4 regions of the Baekduia sp. genome follow, and region 1 is predicted to be linked to each of the others. Evidence: riboswitches for the same ligand, from Rfam matches in the RefSeq annotation. Region 1 holds a riboswitch; each other region holds the start of a gene.

Region 1 (3,197 bases):
GGCGGTGCGGCTCGGCGGGCTGGTCGTCGCGCGGCAGCGGCCGGGGACCGCCAAGGGCGTCTGCTTCCTGCTGCTGGAAGACGAGACGGGAACGATCAACCTGATCGTGCCGCCGAAGGTCTACGAGCGCGACCGTGTCGTGGTGCGCGCCGAGCCGCTGGTGGTGGCCGAGGGCGTGCTGGAGCGCCATGCGTCGGCGGGCGGGGCGATCAACGTCGTCTGCCGGCGGCTGGTGCGCCTGGACGCCAGCGGCCATCTGCAGGCCCGGCCGGCAGCCGACGTCGTCGAGCTGGTCCGCGAGGAGGCGCAACGGGCGGCGGTCGGCGAGGGCGAGGAACTGGCCGCGACCGGCACCGGGGACTTCCGTGCGGTGGCGCCGGCGGCACAGAGCTTCGCGTCGGGACGGCGACGATGAGGGGCTCGAAGGCGCTGGTGGGGACGGTTGCTGCGGCCCTCGCGGCGGCCGCCGCGGTCCGGGGTCAGAACCAGGACTTGCGCTGGGGACCGGGTCACCGGATAGGGTGCCGCACGTGATCGGCACCCTGGTGTTCGTCCTCGCCTTCCTCGCCATCGGCCTCTCGGTCGTGCTGGCGGCGATGCGGAGCGGCCGGCCCCCCGCGGGGTCGCGCCCTGAGACGCGTGGCACGCGCCGCGCCTGGGGCCTCGGCATCGCGCTCGTCGTCCTCGTGGTCGGCGTCGGCGTGCCGTTGCTCATCCTCGTCTCCAACGGCGAGGATCACGCCAAGCAAGGCGCCGGTGGAGTGGACCTCAACGCGTCTCAGACCACGGGTCGCCAGCTCTTTGCCGAGAAGTGCGCGACCTGCCACACGCTCGCCGGCTCCAACGCCGTCGGCCGCGTGGGCCCGAACCTCGACACGCTCAACGGCGGCGACCTCAAGCCCGCCTTCGTGCTCGACGCGATCGAGCACGGCCGCGCCCGCGGTGCCGGCCAGATGCCTGCCGGCCTGCTCTATGGCGCGGACGCCAAAGACGTCGCGAACTACGTCGCAACGGTTGCTGGTCGGTAGCTGAGGCGCGCTTCGACGCGCCGCGCGTCCGCTCGAACACCTGTCAAGAGCGAATGCGCACGAGGTCGGCAACTCGACTTGAGGTCCTTGCCGGAATGTCAAGGCGGAGATTCCCGCAGGTTGCGGGAACGTTCCGTCCGACGCATGCCTGACTATGCGGTCAGTTGGCGCTTGCCATAACTCTGCGATCTAGCAGGGATTTTCGACGTTGCTACGATGCCGCCGTTCACAACCGCTGAATCCCCGTCCAGGTACGCCCGGGCGAGGAGCGGGGGACCCACGTTGCACTGGGGCGAATCGCATACCGCGTAGCGCCGCTCTTTCGGCGCGAGCCCGTCAGCTAACCCCGTAAGCCCAAGGAAGAGGACTGAGAACACTTCATGCCATCGACGGACGCGCCCAACTGGTGGGCCGACGTGCAGCAGGAACGCGAGGATCTCGCCGATCCGAGCCGTCGCCCGGCCGATGACTGGCTGGGCGAGGACATCGACTTCGCCCCACGCCGCCGCTTCACGACCGAGCGCGACGGGGTCGCCCATCCGCTGCACGGCGTCTTCGTCCCCACTGCGTCGCACGCCCCCGCCCGCGAGGCTGCCGCGACCTCCCGCACCATCGAGCTGACCCTCGACGACGGCCCGACCGTCGCGGCGACGCCCGCGGACGTGGCCCACGAGCTGGCGCACCTCAGCGCCGCCGACGACCCCTTCGCCACGCCGCCCCCGCCGGCTGGCACCCGCCGCACCATCCAGATCAAGGGCCGTCCGGCGGAGCGTCGGCTGCCCTCGATGGCCCAGCGCCACCGCGGCCGAACTGCCTCGGACCGCGTCGGCGCGCGCCCCGACCGCATCGCCCTCTGGGCCGTCGCCCTCGGCGCGATCCTGATCCTGCTCGCGGCGATGACCTCGTCCTCGCAGGCTGCGGTCGCCCATCGCGCGGCCACGGCCCCCGCCTTCTCGGCGCACGTCGTCCACGCCACCGTGCACCACGCGCCGCTGCGCGCGACGCTTCGCCCGTAGCCCGACCACCTTCGGCCACATCGCCTCCGGGGCGCGCGGGACGAGATCCCGCGCGACCCCGGCGCCGATGGCCCACCATCAGCGTCGAGGGACGACTGATGGTCCGTATCCGACCAACAGTCGTCCCTCGACCACCCCGCGGCGTGGCTCGACACATCGGCGCCCAGTTTCCGACCAGCGTGACAGCCCCGATCCTCTAGGGTCCCGGGCCATGAGCGACCAGCCGCGCACTGTGGAGGACGTCAAGGCGATCGTCGAGGAGCACCAGCTCCGCTTCATCCGCTTCTGGTTCACCGACATCCTCGGGCAGCTGAAGTCGTTCAGCATCAACGCCAACGAGCTGGAAGACGCGTTCGAGAACGGCATGGGCTTCGACGGCTCCTCGATCACCGGCTTCAACGCCATCGAGGAGTCCGACATGATCGCTATGCCGGACCCGTCGACGTTCGCGATCCTGCCCTGGCGGCCCGAGGAGCAGGGTGTCGGCCGCGTCTTCTGCGACGTGCTCACGCCCGAGCGCACGCCGTATGAGGGCGACCCGCGCCACGTCCTCCGACGGGCCCTGGACCGCATGCACACCATGGGCTTCGACACGTTCAACGTCGGCCCCGAGCTCGAGTACTTCCTGTTCAAGGACAAGAACGGCACCGAGGTCCTCGACGAGGGCGGCTACTTCGACCTCACGACGCTCGACGCCGGCTCCGACGTCCGCCGCGAGACCGTCATCGCGCTCGAGCAGCTCGGCATCCACGTGGAGTACTCCCACCACGAGGTCGGCCCCTCCCAGCACGAGGTCGACATGCGCTACGCCCCAGCGCTGAAGATGGCCGACGACTGCATGACCCACAAGATCACGGTCAAGGAGTACGCCATGAAGTACGGCTGGCATGCCACGTTCATGCCCAAGCCGCTCTTCGGCGAGAACGGCTCGGGCATGCACACGCACATGAGCCTGTTCAAGGACGGGTCCAACGCGATGTTCGACGCCGACGACCCCTACTTCCTGTCGGACATCGGCAAGGCCTTCATCGCCGGCCAGCTCAAGCACGCCCGCGAGCTGTCCTCGATCTTCGCTCAGTGGGTCAACTCCTACAAGCGCCTGGTGCCCGGTTACGAGGCGCCGGTCTACGTGGCCTGGAGTCGCCGCAACCGC
Region 2 (3,197 bases), on a different contig from region 1:
AGCGCGGACTTGGCGTCGTCGGCGCTGAGGCCGACGAGGTCGGGGACCACGACGTCGACGACGCGACGGACCCGCACGGCGGTCAGCGCCGGGCGAGCGCGGCCGGCGCTGGCGAGGACGTCGACGACGTTGACGCCGGGTTCGACGCTGATCTGCGCGCTCCAGGCGCCACCGCTCACCTGCGCGCGCTCGCCGCGCACCGTGACGGTCGCGCTCGCCGGTCTCACGGTCCCACGGACCTCCACGCTCGCCGTCCGCACCGTCCCGAGATCCTGCGGCGCGGTGACCTGCAGGCGCACGGGTGCGACCGGCTTGGCCGGCTTGTCGCCACCACAGGCGCCGAGCAGGAGGGCGCACGCTGCGCCGGTGAGGAGGGAGAGCCGCATGCGTCGAGGTCGCCGGTGCAGCACACCGAACCCCACCAGTATGCGACAGCGCCCGCCCGTCGTTAACTCCCGAAGCCCCCTGCTGGCACAGAGGGCTTCGGATGAGGAAGGTCAAACATGAGCGGAGGAGGAGGGTGCTACACGCTCACTCCAGTAGTCGGCAGCCGCCCGCACAGACTTGAGATGGGCCGGGCGCGATGTGGCCGGGCGGTGGCTCAGTCCGCCGCGCCGTTGGACGCCGGCACGAGCCGGACCGTCCGGCGGCCGCCGGCCAGGGCGCGCTGCCATGGGCCGACGCCGTCGAGATCCTGGCCGGCGTCGAGCAGCAGCGCCGCCAGCGTCAGCGCCTCGTCGCGCGGCTGCGGCGGCGAGGCGTAGGCGCGGTCATGGCGACCCGTCAGCCCCGGGCTGAAGCGATCGTCGACCTCGACCGTGAACGACGGGCCGAGCGTCAGGGAGAGCTGGTCGGGAGCGGACACCGCGCGCAAGCGTCGCAGGTGCGCGACGCTTGCGCCACGTGGACGAGCGGCCTCCGCAGCACTCGACGACACCGAACCCGCGATATGCGCGGGTTCGGTGTCGCTCAGCGATCGATCCCAGGGATCATCTGCCGCAGGCCGGCCAGGGCGTGGTGCCCTGCGCCGCCAGCAGCGCCGCGGCGCGCCGATCCTGCTCGGCCTCGGGCGCGGCGGCGGGGTCGCCGCTGCCGCCCATCGCCCGCCACGTCGCGCGGGTGAACTGGTACTTGCCGCGGTACTGCCCATCGGCGGAGATCGCCGTCGGATCGCCGCCGGACTCGCACCGGGCGATCCGACCCAGCGTCGCGGAGTCCGGTCCGACCGCGGAGGCGACCGCCTCCGGCCCAGCGCTGCTCGCCGGCGCCGCCGTCCCGGACGGCAGCTTCATCGCGCCCGCCGTCTGCGGGCCGACGATCCCGTCGACCGTCAGGCCGTGGGCGCGCTGGAAGGAGCGCACGGCGCGCGCGGTCGCCGCCGAGAAGCGGCCGGTCTGCCCGATGCCGAGCGCCGCCTGCAGGGCGGAGACGGCGCTGCCGGACGAACCGGCGCTCAGCGTGCTCGGGACCGGCGCTTGCGCGCTGGTCTGCGCCAGCGCCAGCGGGCCGCCCAGCGCCAGCACGGCGCCGAGGATCGCCACCGAGCTGCTGCCGCCGCGGCGTCGCCGTCGGCGGAGGACCGCCAGCCGTTGCGCCACAGCGGTCCGGCGCGCACGCGAGCGTTCCATGGACGCCTGGCAGGCGCGTTCGATCTCGTAGATCACGAAGGGTGCTTCCTTTGCTCTTCACGCCTACGGGGTTAGCTGACGGGCTCGCGCTGTAGAGCTGCGCTACGCCACAGATGTGGCGATTCGCCCCGGGACCCGCTCACGCGGATCCAGTTGGGTCCCCCGCTCCCGGCGACACGGCGCCACCGGGACTCGGCTGGTGTACAGCCGTGTAGGGAAGCACATCGGCACGACACATGCTGGGTGACAGAACGTTCGGGACCGAGCCGTCGGCGAGCCGCGCCGTCCTGGTTCGTACACTGCGCCCCAGCGCATGCCACCAGAGCCAGAAGCACCCCGCCGCAGGGATGACCGCCAGCCAACGCCGTGGCGGGTCGAGGGCGGACCGACCGAGAAGAAGCAGGGCCCGATGGGCATGCCACGCCCTCCCGGAGGCCGCCGCTTCCTCTACTTCGTCGTCGCCGTGCTGGCTTTGAACGTCCTGTTCGGCTTCCTGGTCCCCAGCCAGCCGAACCGGATCTCGGTGCCTTATACGCAGTTCCTCAACGAGGTCGACAAGAACAACGTCCGCGAGGTCACCTCCAAGGGGGATGACATCCAGGGCGTCTTCAAGGTCAAGGTCGACCCGCAGGACTCCAAGCACGAGTCCGAGACCAAGTTCAAGACCTTCCGTCCGGCCTTCGCGCCGACCAACGAGACGCTGCTCGCCCAGCTGCAGGCCAAGGGCGTCATCGTCAACGCCAAGCCACTGGACAACGGCCGCTCGCTGTGGGCCGACATCCTGCTCTTCTTCGGCCCGACGCTGCTGATCGTCGGCCTCTTCATCGTCATCGCCCGCCGCGCGGGTGGCGGCGCCGCCGGCCTGTCGGGCCTCGGCCGCTCGCGGGCCAAGCGCTATGACTCGGCCAGCACGTCGCGCACGACCTTCGCCGACGTCGCCGGCATCGACGAGGCCGAGGATGAGCTCGAAGAGGTCGTCGACTTCCTCAAGAACCCCGACAAGTACCGCTCGCTCGGGGCGATGATCCCGAAGGGCGTGCTGCTGAGCGGCCAGCCCGGCACGGGCAAGACGCTCCTGGCCCGCGCGGTCGCCGGCGAGGCCGACGTGCCGTTCTTCTCCATCTCGGCGTCGGAGTTCATCGAGATGGTCGTCGGCGTCGGCGCCTCCCGCGTCCGCGATCTCTTCACGCAGGCCAAGGCCGCGGCGCCGTCGATCATCTTCATCGACGAGCTCGACGCGATCGGCCGCCAGCGCGGCGGCGGCGCATCGCTCGGCGGCCACGACGAGCGCGAGCAGACGCTCAACCAGATCCTCACCGAGATGGACGGCTTCACGGGCTCTGAAGGCGTCATCGTCCTGGCCTCGACCAACCGACCTGATGTCCTTGACGCTGCGCTGCTGCGCCCCGGCCGCTTCGACCGCCGCGTCACCGTCAACCCGCCCGACGTCGAGGGCCGCGAGAAGATCCTCGAGGTCCACACGCGCTCGGTGCCGCTGGCTGACGACGTCGACCTCAAGGGCCTGGCCGCGACGACGCCCGGGATGGTCGGCGCCGACCTGCGCAACCT
Region 3 (3,197 bases), on a different contig from region 1:
CCACGAAGCCCGCGGGCTTGCCGAGGTCAGAAGCGATCTTGGCGACCAGCCGGTTGGGCGCGATCCCGGCCGAGATCTGGATGCCGGTCTGCTCCTTGACCGCGGCGATCAACTCGCGCAAGAAAGGCAGCGGCTTGTCGATGCCGGTGAGATCGGCGTAGGCCTCGTCGATCCCGGCTTGTTGGAGGACATCGACACGCTCGCGCACGAGGCCCCAGACCTCGCGCGACTTCTCGGAGTAGGCCTGGTGGTCGGGCGGGATCGTCACCGCCTGCGGGCAGCGCCGCCGCGCCTCGGCCGCGCTCATCGCCGAGCCGACGCCGAACTTGCGCGCCTCATAGGACGCGGTCGTGACGACCGCACGCGGGCCAGTGCCGGCGACGATCACCGGCAGCCCCTTGAGCTCCGGCCGCCGCTGCAGCTCGACCGACGCGAAGAACGCATCGCAGTCGAGGTGAGCTATGACGCGCTTCGCCACCCGTCAAAGGTACGCGGCGCACCCGACGCGCCCACCCCACCATGCGTCGAGGGACGACTGCACCACGCCCTCGGGGTTCAGTCGTCCCTCGATGACCCAAAGGGTGCATCGAGGGACGACTTTGGGGTCCTCAGGACCCACAGTCGTCCCTCGACGGCCCAGGGTGATGCCGCTAGCGCGTGGTGAGAACCGTGCCGGTCGAGCCGAAGCCGAGCTTGGCCTTCGTCGCGGCGGTCAGGTCGAACTCGCGGGCGCCCACGTAGGGGCCGCGGTCGACGACCGGCACGCGCACGGTACGGCCGCGGTAATGCAGCGTGACCTTCGTGCCGCACGGCAGCGACTTGTTGGCGACGCCGAGCGTGCCGGGCGTCAGCGTGCCGCCGCAGGCGAGGTGGCCGCCGTAGAGGCCGGGGCCGTACCACGAGGCGAGCGCCCGGCGGTAGATGCGGGCCGTGCCCGCCAGGTGGCGCGACGAGGACAGCTCGCGCGTGCCGCCGAAGTGGACGCGCACGCGCTTGGTGCCGGTGCGCGCCGCGCGCCAGACCAAGACGTAGCGGCCGTGGCGATCGGTGCGATCGTGGTCGACCGTCCTCCACCCGCCACTGCCCTTGGCCAGCTGCAGCGAGACGGCGCGGCCGGCGCCCGCCGGGCGCAGGGCGCCACGGACGACGATGCTGTTGCCCGCCATGACCGTGCGCCGCACGCTCCTGACGGTCAGCGAGGACGACGCCTTGATCGCGACAGGCGTCGCGGCCAAGGTGGGCGCTAATGGAGACTGCGTATCGGAGCTCGCGACGGACGGACCCGCCGCGACGATGGTCGTGCTGAGAAGCGCGCTCGTGAGACCCGAAGCGCGCAGGTTCTTGAGCCTCAAGGAGAGGCACCTCCTACGTGATCAGCGCCTGCGGGGTTAGCTGTCGGGCTCGCGACAAGCCGCGGCGCGTGCATCGGGCACGCGTCGGTCAATCGCTACGGGGCCAGTGGGCCCCGACTCGCCCCAGCCGGTCGGATCGCACTCACGACCGGCAGATGGGTCCCCCGCCCGTCTCCGATCAGGCGGAGACGGTTCGGCGTTCGAACAAGTGTTCGTTCAGACTATCCCGAGACCCGGGCCGCTGTGTGAACCGGGTCACACAACCAGCGGTCAGCCATTGACAGCTGTCAGGCCGAGAGCAGGGCCTCGGCGGTGCCCGCCAAGACCATCGCGGCCAGCGCGGGGTACAAGCTCGCGAACGGATGCATCCCCTCCGCCATGCGCTGCTGGGACACCGCGATGTAGCGATCCATCTCATTCAGCACTTCACGATGCTGCGCACCGTCAGGCGCCTGGCAGGCCAAGCGCGCCAGCGAGAACGCCTGGGTCGCATCACCCTGGAGGAACGTGACCTGCACGGCCGTGGCCACGTAGCTGATCACCCGCTCGAAGCTGAGCACGCGGGCGCCGAGGTTGCCCGTGCCCGCCGCCGGGCCCAGGTCCAGGAGGTCGTCACCGGCGAGCACCCGCTCGATCTGACCGCCGGCGATCACCGCAGCCTGCTCGGGCGTCAGCCCGACCGCCCGCGCGCAGCGCAGCATCAGCAGCGCCGGATACCGCGGCCCGCCGTACGGCATGTCCGAGGCGTACAAGATCTGCCCGGGCGGCACGGTGGCAAACAGCGTCAGCATGTCGCTCACGTGCCACCACGACGTGTCGAACAGGATGTTCGGCAGTCGGCCCACGTGCGGCGCCAGCAGCCCCAAGTCGCTGATGCCGGCGTGCGCGAGGATCAGCCGGGCGCCCGGATGCTCGGTCGCCAGGTGCACGATCGGGTCGCCGAGGTCAGGGATCCCGCGGCCGGCGTGAAAGAGCACCGGCAGCCGGTGCTCTCCGGCCAGCGCGACGAGCTCCTCGACAACCGGGTGCGGGAGCACGAAGCCATCGCTGCGCGGATGGAGCTTGAAGCCCCGGGCGCCGGCCGCCAGACAGCGGCGCGCCTCCTCCATCGCATCGGGCGCCTTGGGATCGATGCGCGCCAGCGGGACGAGCCGACCATCAGATTCCGCACACGAGCGCAGGACCCAGTCGTTAGGCCCGCGATAGCCGTCGGGCTCCTGCATGGCGAAGACCAGCGCGCGCTGCTGGCCGGCCGCATCCAGCGCCGCGATCAGCTCTTCTGGATCGGCCTCAAAGCCATCGGGATCGTGATGGCCGATGTGGGTGTGGGCGTCGAACCAGGAAACGCTTTCCCCCAGCCACGCAAGCTCGCGCGACCACAGCTCGACGAGGACGTCTTCGAAGGGCAGACCGACCACCGGCACGGTGCGCACCCTACCCGAGTGGTCAACGGCGTTAGGCGGCTACGCCGTCCTCCGCGCGCAGCGACCCCAGTTCGGCGCGCAGGCGGGCGAGCCCGAGGCGGATCCGACTCTTGGCGGTGCCGAGCGGCACGCCGGCGCGCGTCGCGATCTGGTCGGCGGTCAGCCCGCCCCAGTAAGCGAGCACCAGCGCCTCGCGCTGGGAGTTGGGCAGGCGGCCGAGCGCGGCGCGGACGTCGGAGCGGTCGGCCGAGGCAAGCGCCAGGTGATCGGGCTGCAAATCGGCGCCGCGGGAGACGTCATGGGCGACGACGACCTTCAAGCGATCCTCGGCCCGCCCGGAGGCCTGCCCCTCGCGCCAGACATCGACCGCGCGACTGCGGGCCATCAGCCGCAGGTAGCTGCCGACCTCGCCGCGGCCGGC
Region 4 (3,197 bases), on a different contig from region 1:
TCTCGCCGGGTGGCGGGACGATGATGGATCGCATCAAGGCCGCAGGCTGGGTGCCGGTCGGCAGCTGGAGCGCGGGCGAGAACATCGCCTGGGGCTCGGGCTCGCTGGCGACGCCGGCCTCGATCGTCGACGGATGGATGCACAGCGCCGGACACCGCGCCAACATCCTGAACGGCGGCTTCACGCAGATCGGCATCGGTGTCGCCGCCGGCGCGCCGCAGGCCGGGGTTCGTGGTGGCGGCACCTACGTGACCGACTTCACCTCCGGCAACGCGTCGGCGTCGTCCAAGCGCCCCGCAGCCCGCTGCGCCACCCGTGCCCGTGCTGCACGGCGTCACGGACGCCGCGCCCACATCGCGCTCGTCGGGCATCGCGCCGCTGCTACGCGCCGCTGCGCGACCAAGCGCTAGCTCCCCGAGACCACCGCGCCCGACGCCGCGCAGCCGCTCCTAGCTCGGCGCGGCGATCGTGTAGCGCGCCTGGGCCCGCTTACGCGCCTTGGCGGCCTCGACCTCGCGGTCCTTCGGCGGCGCGTTGGTGACGAGCTCGGCCAGCAGCCGTTCGGTCACCTCGGTGACCGCGTCGATGGCGCGCGAGAACGCCTCCTCGTTGGCCTGCGACGGCTTCGTGAAGCCGCTGATCTTGCGGACGTACTGCAGCGCGGCAGCGCGCACCTCGTCCTCATTGGCCGGCGGCGCGAAGTTGTAGAGCGTGCGGATGTTGCGGCACATGCCTCCAGGGTAGAGGCCACATCCCGCACCGGGCCAGCATTGATCCCACATGAGGGGTCTGACCCCTCCACGCGGTTTCCGCTGCAAACTGCTGCCAACCAATTGTTGAGCGCAGATTAAGGGTCTGACCCCTAGAGGCCTAGTGGGTGGCGTGCGACGTAGCCCGCCGTCGACCGCTGGCCTGGACCCCAGCGGGAGCCGGAGGATGAGCGGCCGCTGGTGTCGTAACGGCGGCCGTTGACCACCATGAACGCGTGGCCGGCGTTGGCGTAGATCGTCACGTAGCGTCCGCGGCCGGGCTTGCCGTAGTGCATCAACTCGCTGGAGTCCAGCGGCGCGTCAAGGCGGCCCATGCCGTGCAGGACGTAGGAGACCGAGCCCGAGCAGTCATAGCCCGCGGCCCGGAAGCTGCCGTGGCCGCCGCCGTAGATGTAGGGCTTGTAGGCGATGCGGTTGCCGGCGGCGACCGCGCGGCGCAGGAGGATCACGTGGCGCGGGACGGCGAGCACGCCGCCGCGCAGGCCGGCGCGCTTGAGCACCGGATGGCTCCCACGGACGCCGAGCGCCTGCCAGGTGCCGGGGCCGACGATGCCGTCGGCCGTCAGCCCGTGGGCGCGCTGGAAGGCCTTGACCGCGCCCGAGGTCCCCGGCCCGAAGACGCCGTCGGCGCCGATGCCGAGCTTGCGTTGCAGCAGTCGCACGGACGAGCTGCGGCCCTGCACACGCGCACGGCGGCCGCTACCGACCACACCCGAGGCGTGCGCGCGGTGGTGGCGCGAGCGTCGGATCATCGACCACGTCACGGCGCCGACGATCCCGTCGGCGTGGAGGTGATGGCGGCGCTGGAAGCGCTTGACCGCGCGCGAGGTGCCGTGGCCGAAGATGCCGTCGGCCGGGGCGATGCCAAGGTCGCGCTGCAGGACCTTCACGCGCGTGCCATGGCTCTTGTACTTGAGCGACTTGGCGTCAGCGGAGGCCGACAAGGAGAGGGCGAGCAGGGCGGCGACGAACGTCGCGGCGAGCAGCGCCAGGAAGGGGCGGGAGATGAGAGCGGGCATGGTTGGGGCGCCTGCGAGGTGAGCTGTCGGGCTCGCGCCGCTGAGCGGCAGCGCTACGCGGTCATCCGAACCGCGATTCGCCCCGGCGACCGGGTCACGGTCGCAGTGGGTCCCCCGTCCGTTCGCAAGCGAACGATTCGGCGCGTGGCGGTTCTATCAGCCAAAATCCCTGCACTCCGCAAGATCGCTTGCAGCGACAGGGAGGAAGAACTACACGCCGACGCGCCGCAGCATCCGGACGGCGAGCGCGCCGAGGACGAACAGCAGGCCCGTGATCGCGACCAGCGCCGGCCACGTGTCGGCCCACGTCACGTGCGCCACGAAGCCCTGGCGCACGCCCTCGAGCACCTGCGTGACCGGGTTGACCGTCGCGATTGCCCGCATCCAGCCCGCCAGCAAGGCCAGCGGCGCGTAGGCGCTGGTGAAGAGCACGGCCATGAAGCCGACGGTCTGCATCAGCGGGGCGGCCTGTTGGGTCTTGAAGCGCAGCGCGACGAGCACGGCGTAGAAGGCGATCGCCGTCGCCAGGCCCATGACCAGCAGCGCATCGAGCGCCAGCGCGCCCACGCCCGGGAAGTCGACGCCGAGCGCGAACGCGACGATCAGCAGGAAGGTCGCCGGCAGGAGCGCCCGCAGCGCCGCGCTCGCCACGATCCCGATCAGGATCGTCGTGCGCGGCGCGGGACAGACCATCAGCCGGTCAAACCAGCCGCGCTCGATGTCGCGCGCCATGTTGACGCCCGTCGCCGCGCCGCTGAAGGCCGCGCCCTGCAGCAGGCCCACCGGCACGATGAACGTGCGGAAGTCCGTGGCGTCAAAGCCCGGCAGCCGCGCGGCCTCGCCGAAGACGCCGCTCAGTCCGACCAGGAAGATCGTCGGTGCCAGGACGCCCGGCACCGCGGCGCCGGGCACGCGCGTGATCTCGTTGAGCGCCCGCCGCACCAGCGCGCCGATGACGCGCAAGGACACCATCAGGCCGCGCGGCGCCTGCTCGAACGTGCGGCCCGTCAGCGGGCGGCCAATCGCCTCGCTGCTCACGCTGCACGCAGCCTTCCGCGCAGCGCCAGTACCGCAAGCCCGACGAACGCCCCGACCAGCAGCGCCGCGGCGGCGAAGCCCTCGAGCACCGGCGTCGCCGAGATCGATCCGATGATCGGGTCGCGCATGCCGTCGGCCACATAGCTCAGCGGGTTGTACTCCGCAAACCAGTTGGCGGGCGCCTGCAGCAGCGCCCGCGGGAAGAACGCGCTGGAGATGAACAGGATCACGAAGACCAGCGGGAAGATCCCTTGGACCGTCGAGGCGTTGCGCGCCCGCAGCGCGATCAGCACCCCGAGCGCCGCGAAGCCGGTCCCGGCCAAAGAGCCGATCGCCAACACCAACAAGATCCCCGGCACGCCGCCGTGGA

What was found. A riboswitch is a leader RNA that binds a small molecule or an ion and turns the genes downstream of it on or off. The one in region 1 is predicted to bind cyclic di-AMP.
Region 2: linked by a shared signal. The riboswitch ahead of VGO10_RS11770 (transglycosylase family protein) and the one ahead of VGO10_RS13630 (hypothetical protein) in region 1 are both predicted to bind cyclic di-AMP.
Region 3: linked by a shared signal. The riboswitch ahead of VGO10_RS20975 (septal ring lytic transglycosylase RlpA family protein) and the one ahead of VGO10_RS13630 (hypothetical protein) in region 1 are both predicted to bind cyclic di-AMP.
Region 4: linked by a shared signal. The riboswitch ahead of VGO10_RS00420 (peptidoglycan-binding protein) and the one ahead of VGO10_RS13630 (hypothetical protein) in region 1 are both predicted to bind cyclic di-AMP.

The regions. Positions count from the first base shown of each region.
Region 1 covers NZ_DASYJG010000061.1:29,312-32,508, reverse strand. Annotated here, with positions in the region: gene VGO10_RS13640 (DNA polymerase III subunit alpha) at 1-415, shown strand, start outside; gene VGO10_RS13635 (c-type cytochrome) at 531-1,028, shown strand; cyclic di-AMP (ydaO/yuaA leader) riboswitch at 1,252-1,398, shown strand; gene VGO10_RS13630 (hypothetical protein) at 1,409-2,044, shown strand; gene VGO10_RS13625 (glutamine synthetase family protein) at 2,256-3,197, shown strand, end outside.
Region 2 covers NZ_DASYJG010000049.1:20,452-23,648, reverse strand. Annotated here, with positions in the region: gene VGO10_RS11780 (PASTA domain-containing protein) at 1-386, opposite strand, end outside; gene VGO10_RS11775 (hypothetical protein) at 602-865, opposite strand; gene VGO10_RS11770 (transglycosylase family protein) at 990-1,664, opposite strand; cyclic di-AMP (ydaO/yuaA leader) riboswitch at 1,675-1,836, opposite strand; gene ftsH (ATP-dependent zinc metalloprotease FtsH) at 1,942-3,197, shown strand, end outside.
Region 3 covers NZ_DASYJG010000098.1:93,382-96,578, forward strand. Annotated here, with positions in the region: gene dinB (DNA polymerase IV) at 1-478, opposite strand, end outside; gene VGO10_RS20975 (septal ring lytic transglycosylase RlpA family protein) at 651-1,235, opposite strand; cyclic di-AMP (ydaO/yuaA leader) riboswitch at 1,364-1,561, opposite strand; gene VGO10_RS20980 (amidohydrolase family protein) at 1,640-2,776, opposite strand; gene VGO10_RS20985 (RNA polymerase sigma factor) at 2,808-3,197, opposite strand, start outside.
Region 4 covers NZ_DASYJG010000002.1:21,927-25,123, reverse strand. Annotated here, with positions in the region: gene VGO10_RS00430 (CAP domain-containing protein) at 1-410, shown strand, start outside; gene VGO10_RS00425 (DUF2277 domain-containing protein) at 450-731, opposite strand; gene VGO10_RS00420 (peptidoglycan-binding protein) at 863-1,789, opposite strand; cyclic di-AMP (ydaO/yuaA leader) riboswitch at 1,798-1,932, opposite strand; gene VGO10_RS00415 (ABC transporter permease) at 2,000-2,827, opposite strand; gene VGO10_RS00410 (ABC transporter permease) at 2,824-3,197, opposite strand, start outside.